Regions from separate parts of the Marmoricola sp. OAE513 genome, predicted to be linked through region 2. Evidence: predicted binding sites of a transcription regulator. Region 2 holds the regulator's gene; each other region holds the start of a gene.
What was found. The regulator HrcA, encoded in region 2, represses chaperone genes, less so after heat shock. The targets are predictions, from matches to a motif close to TTGGCACTCGNNNNNNNCGAGTGCCAA.
Positions count from the first base shown of each region.

Region 1: a site for HrcA is predicted at 1,315-1,341, ahead of groL (chaperonin GroEL). Genes of this name have one in related genera too.
Region 3: a site for HrcA is predicted at 1,217-1,243, ahead of groES (co-chaperone GroES). Genes of this name have one in related genera too.

Region 1 is NZ_JBEPOC010000001.1:2,382,270-2,384,534, reverse strand. Features, by position in the region: gene groL (chaperonin GroEL) at 1-1,180, opposite strand, end outside; gene ABIE44_RS12040 (ATP-grasp domain-containing protein) at 1,381-2,235, opposite strand; gene ABIE44_RS12035 (amidohydrolase family protein) at 2,263-2,265, opposite strand, start outside.
Region 2 is NZ_JBEPOC010000001.1:3,302,728-3,304,992, reverse strand. Features, by position in the region: gene dnaJ (molecular chaperone DnaJ) at 1-559, opposite strand, end outside; gene hrcA (heat-inducible transcriptional repressor HrcA) at 569-1,591, opposite strand; gene ABIE44_RS16480 (hypothetical protein) at 1,665-1,817, opposite strand; gene ABIE44_RS16475 (hypothetical protein) at 1,843-2,265, opposite strand, start outside.
Region 3 is NZ_JBEPOC010000001.1:1,079,082-1,081,346, reverse strand. Features, by position in the region: gene ABIE44_RS05520 (glycoside hydrolase family 16 protein) at 1-20, shown strand, start outside; gene ABIE44_RS05515 (class I SAM-dependent methyltransferase) at 31-1,188, opposite strand; gene groES (co-chaperone GroES) at 1,426-1,719, shown strand; gene groL (chaperonin GroEL) at 1,791-2,265, shown strand, end outside.

The DNA.
Region 1 (2,265 bases), 920 kb from region 2:
TGCGGTGCTTGCGCTCCTTGAGCTCGACCTCGGTGGCGGCACCGACCTTGATCACCGCAACGCCGCCGGCCAGCTTGGCCAGGCGCTCCTGCAGCTTCTCGCGGTCGTAGTCGGAGTCCGACTTCTCGATCTCGGCCTTGATCTGGTTGACGCGACCCTCGATCTGGGCCTCGTCGCCGGCGCCCTCGACGATGGTGGTCTCGTCCTTGGTGATGACGACCTTGCGCGCGGTACCGAGCAGCTCGATGCCGGTCGACTCGAGCTTGAGGCCCACGTCCTCGGAGATGACCTGACCACCGGTGAGGATGGCGATGTCCTGCATCATGGCCTTGCGGCGGTCACCGAAGCCCGGAGCCTTGACGGCGACGGACTTGAAGGTGCCACGGATCTTGTTCACGACCAGGGTCGAGAGCGCCTCGCCGTCGACGTCCTCGGCGATGATCAGCAGCGGCTTGCCGGACTGCATGACCTTCTCGAGCAGCGGCAGCAGGTCCTTGACGGTCGAGACCTTCTGGTTCGCGATCAGGATGTACGGGTCGTCGAGGACGGCCTCCATGCGCTCCGGGTCGGTCATGAAGTACTGGGAGATGAAGCCCTTGTCGAACCGCATGCCCTCGGTGAGCTCGAGGTCGAGGCCGAACGTGTTCGACTCCTCGACGGTGATCACACCTTCCTTGCCGACCTTGTCCATCGCCTCGGCGATGGCGTCACCGACGGTGGTGTCGGCGGCGGAGATCGACGCGGTAGCCGCGATCTGCTCCTTGGTCTCGACGTCCTTGCTCATCTCGAGCAGAGCGTCGGAGACGGCCTTGACGGCGTTCTCGATGCCGCGCTTCAGCGCCATCGGGTTGGCACCCGCGGCGACGTTGCGCAGACCCTCGCGGACCATCGCCTGGGCGAGCACGGTCGCGGTCGTCGTGCCGTCACCGGCGACGTCGTCGGTCTTCTTGGCAACTTCCTTGACCAGCTCGGCGCCGATCTTCTCGTACGGGTCCTCGAGCTCGATCTCCTTGGCGATGGACACACCATCGTTGGTGATCGTGGGGGCGCCCCACTTCTTCTCGAGCACGACGTTGCGGCCCTTGGGGCCCAGGGTGACCTTGACGGCGTCGGCGAGCGTGTTCATGCCACGCTCCAGACCGCGCCGGGCCTCCTCGTTGAAAGCAATCAGCTTCGGCATAACTCTTGCGATTCCTCACGCAGATGAGTGGGTGGCCGATCGGTCGCCCGCGACGGACGGTCCGGGCTGACCCGCCGGACCCTTCCCGGCGGCGCCTTCGGACCTCGACGTTCTCGGCCCTGGGGTGGTGCTGGTTGTCACTCTCGAAGGGAGAGTGCCAATGTCAATTGTTAGCACTCGACCCCTGAGAGTGCAAACGTTCAGGAGCGGGCCAGCACGCCGGCGACCGCCGCCGCGAACGCCCTACCATTCTCGGGGAGCTCCTCGAGGTACAGACCCGGCTCGGTGACCTCGAGCTCGCTCACCGCGAGGGTCCCGTCGGCGAGCCGGAGCAGGTCCACCCGCGCGTACACCAGAGTGGCGTCGAGGATCTCCTCGGCGGCTCGGACGGTCCGCCGGGCGAGGTCGGAAGCCTCCGCGGTCCGGGGCACCGGTGCCGTGCTGCCGCCGTACTCCTCGTGCACCCGGATCTCCTCGCCGGCCGGCAGCTTGCGCACCATCGAGCGCGGTTCGCCCCCGATGACGTAGACCGAGTACTCCCCCTCGGTGCGGACCGAGGCGACCAGTGGCTGCACGATCCACGGACCGGCCCCGAGTGCGGACTCGTCGAGGCCCTCGGGACCACCGTCGGTCCCGTCGAAGACGACCACGCCGCGGCCTCCGGCACCCACCCGTGGCTTGACCACGGCGGTGTCCCACGCGGCGATCGCCGCGGGCAGGTCCTCCTCCCCGTCGACCGAGATCGTCGGCACGATCGGCACGCCGACAGCGTCCAGCTCGAGGAGGTAGGCCTTGTCGGTGTTCCAGGCGAAGACGTCGGCACCGTTGAGCAGCTTCGGGACCGAACGCGCCCAGTCCAGGAACTCCTCGAGCCGGACGTCGTAGTCCCAGGTCGACCGGACGGCCACCAGCGCCGACTCCCAGTCGACGTCGGGGTCGTCCCAGCGGACCCAGCGCGCCTCGACGCCGCGATCGGCCAGCGCGGTGTCGAGAGCCTCGTACCCGGGCTCACCGTCGGGGAAGGCGGAGCACGTCACCAGCAGCAGGTCGGTCATGGGGTCCAGCCTCTCAGGCAGAGCTCCTCA
Region 2 (2,265 bases):
AGGCGGCGCACGGGCGCAGGGTCCGGATCTCGCCGAGGAAGGACCGCTGGACGTGCTGGACCTCGCCGCGTCCGTGGCAGGTCTCGCAGGTCACCGGGCGCGAGCCCTCCGCAGCACCGGAACCGTCGCACGTCGTGCACACCACCGCCGTGTCGACCTTGAGCTCGCGGGTGACGCCGAAGGCGGCCTCGGCCAGCTCCAGGTCGAGGCGCACGAGCGCGTCCTGCCCGCGGCGCATCCGTGACCGGGGACCGCGGCTCGCACCCTGCTGACCGCCGAAGAACGCGTCCATGATGTCGGTGAACGAGAAGCCCGCACCCTGGCCGAACCCACCTGCACCGCCGCCGAACGGGTCGCCGCCGAGGTCGTAGACGCGACGCTTCTCGGGGTCCGAGAGGATCTCGTACGCCGCCGAGACCTCCTTGAACTTCTCCTGCGCACCCGGATCGGAGTTGACGTCCGGGTGGTACTGACGGGCGAGCTTGCGGTACGCCTTCTTCAAGGCATCGGCGTCCGCGTCGCGGTCGACTCCGAGGATGGCGTAGGGATCCGGGTTCACGTGAGGCTCTCAGGATTCATCGAGGATGGTGGACATGTAGCTGGCGACCGCCCGCACGGCGGCCATCGACCCCGGATAGTCCATCCGGGTCGGGCCGACGACTCCGAGCACCGACAGCGCGTCCTCGGACGCTCCGTAGCCGGTCGCGACGACGGAGGTCGAGGAGAGCTGGTCGATCGGTCCTTCCTGGCCGATCCGCACGGTGACGTGCGAGGACGACGTGGCATGACCGAGGAGCTTGAGCAGCACGACGTGCTCCTCGAGAGCCTCGAGCATCGGCTTGATCGACTGGTCGAAGTTGTCACCGAAGCGAGCCAGGTTGGCAGTTCCGCCGACGACGACGCGCTCGTCGGAGCGGTGGTCCGACATCGCTTCGACCAACGCCGCCACGATCACCGAGTACGTCGCCGCATCGTCCGCGGCGACCTTCTCGGGCAGTGCACCGAGCGCCGCGGCCGCGTCGGAGATCCGCTCGCCGCTGGCAGCTCCGTTCATCTTGATCCGCAGGTCGCCGAGCAGCTCGTCCGTCAGCTCGACCGGCACCTCGACGATCCTCTGCTCGACACGACCGGTCGAGAGGATGAGTACGACCAGCACCCGCGAGGTGGTCAGCGCGACCATCTCGATGTGCCGGATCGTGGACTTCGCGAGCGTGGGGTACTGCACGATCGCGACCTGCTGCGTCAGCTGAGCGAGAAGGCGGACGCTGCGCTGCACGACGTCATCCAGGTCGTGAGCGCCCTCGAGGAAGCCCGAGATCGCCCGCTTCTCCGCAGCCGACATGGCCTTCAACGTGGTCAGCCGGTCGACGAAGAACCGGTAGCCCTTGTCCGTCGGGATGCGTCCGGCACTGGTGTGCGGCTGTGCGATCAGACCCTCGTCCTCCAGCGCCGCCATGTCGTTGCGCACCGTGGCCGGGGAGACGCCGAGCTGGTGCCTCTCCACGAGCGCCTTGCTGCCGACCGGCTCGTGCGTCGCGACGTAGTCCTGCACGATCGCGCGCAGGACCGCAAGCTTGCGGTCCTCGACCATGTCGACTCCTCTCGTCCCACACCTGGCACTCCGGTGGTGCGAGTGCCAAGTCTACTAGGCCGCCGGGCGAGGGTCAGTTCCCGGCGCGGACCCAGATCACCATGGCGATGCTGATGATCGAGAGCACCAGCGCCCAGAACCCGAGAAGGTTCGTCTCACCGAGCACGCGCTCGGTCCACCGGCTCAGCGCTGCACGCATCTTGCTCCATCCCAGGTCTCGGCCCACGGAAGGCAGTGTTCCACGAGGGACCTCAGACCAGGTTCCGGACCCGGTCCTTCAACGAGTCCTTCACTGCGGCCGTGACCGCGACCTCGATCTGCCGCTCCAGGTCTCCCTGATCATCCAGGTTCGCGAGCAGCTCGCGGAGATCGAGCTTCTTGATGGCGCGGGTCAGGACGTCGTCCGTCTTCAGCACCCCGTTGACCGCGGAGTCCGGTAGCGCGCGGATCGCCGTCTTGACCAGCCCGGGAAGGTCGATCGAGTCGAGCGCCTCGTCGAGGAGCACGGACGCCTTCGGCAGCGACCCGTCCTTCTCCATCCGCCGCACGGCGCCGAGCAGTCCGGCCCGCAGCGCCGCGACCTGACGGTCGCTGAGCCGGTCACCCCCGGCGAACTCCAGCGTCAGAGCCTCACGGCTCAGGTGCAGTCGGCAGGCAGCACCGTCGAGACCCAG
Region 3 (2,265 bases), 2.2 Mb from region 2:
ACGTGAAGGTGTGGAAGTAGCCAGTCGCGCCTAGAACGGTTGGACCAGCAGGCACACGCCCTTGTCGGCGACCCGGGTCAGCACGATCGTGCCCTCGGCGTCACCGGCAAGGGCGAGCCGCTTGCGGAGCTCCTCGGGCACGATCGCGACGCCGCGCTTCTTGATCGCCAGTCGCCCGATGCCACGCTCGCGCAGCGCCGCTCGCAGCTGCTTCTCCTTGTACGGGAGCTCCTCGAGCACCCGGTACGAGCGGGCGAACGGTGTGCGGAACGAGTCGTCGGAGGTGGCGTAGGCGATGTGCTCGCTGATCAGTCCGCCGCCGACCCCGGCAGCAACCGCCGTCACCAGACCCGCCCGGATCACGGCACCGTCGGGCTCGTACAGGTAGGCGCCGACCTCGCGGACCTCGGCCGGCGCGTCGTCCTCGTCGGTCAGCGTCGCGAGGCCACCGTCGCCGATCACGGTCGCGCGCCGTCGCGTGGTCGCCAACGCGCCTGACCACAACGCAGCCTCCTTGACCTCGCCGTGGTCGCTGACCCACTCGGCCTCGACGTCCGCGGGCACGAGCTCGTGGCCGATGCCGGGTGCGACCTTCACGCACGCGGTGCGCGCGAACATCGACTGGACGAACGGCCACGGGGGAGTCCAGTCGTCGACCGAGAACGTCCGGCCGCGGGCTGACCTGCGGGCCGGGTCGACGAACGCGACGTCGAACCCGCGGTGGTCGACCTCGGTCGCGTCGGCGATGCTCACGGCACCGCCGAGGCCCAGGGCCGCCAGGTTCGCCCGCGCCACCTCGACGCGGACCGGGTCGAGGTCGATGCCGGCCGCAGTGACGCCCGCAGCGGCAGTGGCGAGCAGGTCGCCGCCGATACCGCAGCCGAGGTCGATCACGGTCCCGACCCGGGCTGCCGTCAGCCGCGCGGCACGGTGGCGAGCGACCGGCGCGCGGGTGGCCTGCTCGAGCCCCTCGGGGGTGAAGTACATCCGCGCGGCGTCTGCCCCGAACTTCGCTGCGCCCCTGCGCCGCAGATCAGCCTGGGTGAGCGCTGCCGCCACGTGCTCGGCGCTCGCCTCGCGCCGCAGGGCCGTGCTGGCGCGGAGCGGGTCCCCGCCGGCGTCGCCCGCCCGGGCGAGGAGACGCTGGCCCGGCTCGGTCAGCAACCAGCGAAACGCGTCGAGGTCCACGCAGCCATCATTCCCGACCCGGGTGCCGTTGGCACTCACTTGGGTCGAGTGCTAAGTTCAGACCTGGCACTCTCCCCGTGAGTGTGCCAGCGTCTGTGATCGACGTACGACCCCCGCGACGGCGTGCGAAGAGGACAGGCGCAGAACTTCAAGCGTGCAGTCCGACGCTGAAAATCCAACGCTGAAAAATCCAACGCTGAGTCATTCCGAACAAGTGTGAAAGTGGAGGTCGACAACGTGTCGGTCAACATCAAGCCCCTCGAGGACCGCATCCTCGTGCAGCCGCTCGAAGCCGAGCAGACCACCGCCTCCGGCCTGGTCATCCCGGACACCGCGAAGGAGAAGCCGCAGGAGGGCGAGGTCGTCGCGACCGGCCCCGGCCGCATCGACGACAACGGCAACCGGGTCCCGCTCGACGTGAGCGTCGGCGACAAGGTCATCTACAGCAAGTACGGCGGCACCGAGGTCAAGTACGCCGGTGGGGAGTACCTCATCCTCAGCGCCCGCGACGTCCTCGCTGTCGTCAACTGATCATCCGGTCGTGTGCCTGAGGAAGCGCTCCGGCGCGTCCTCAGGCACACAACTGCTTTAAGGAGCATGCAGTGCCCAAGATTCTTGCTTTCGACGAGGAAGCCCGCCGCGCTCTCGAGCGTGGCGTCGACGCCCTCGCCAACACCGTCAAGGTGACGCTCGGCCCGAAGGGCCGCTACGTCGTCCTCGACAAGAAGTGGGGCGCCCCCACGATCACGAACGACGGCGTGACCGTCGCGCGTGAGGTCGAGCTCGACGACCCGTTCGAGAACCTCGGTGCCCAGCTCACCAAGGAGGTCGCGACCAAGACCAACGACGTCGCCGGTGACGGCACGACGACCGCGACCGTGCTCGCGCAGGCGATGGTGCACGAGGGTCTTCGGGCCGTCGCCGCCGGCGCCAACCCGATGGGCCTCAAGCGCGGTATGGACGCCGCCGGAGTCGCTCTGTCCGCCGCGCTCTCCGACCTGGCCCGCGAGGTCGACTCGGTCGAGGAGATGGCGTCCGTCGCCACCGTGTCGAGCCGCGACGCCGAGATCGGCGCCC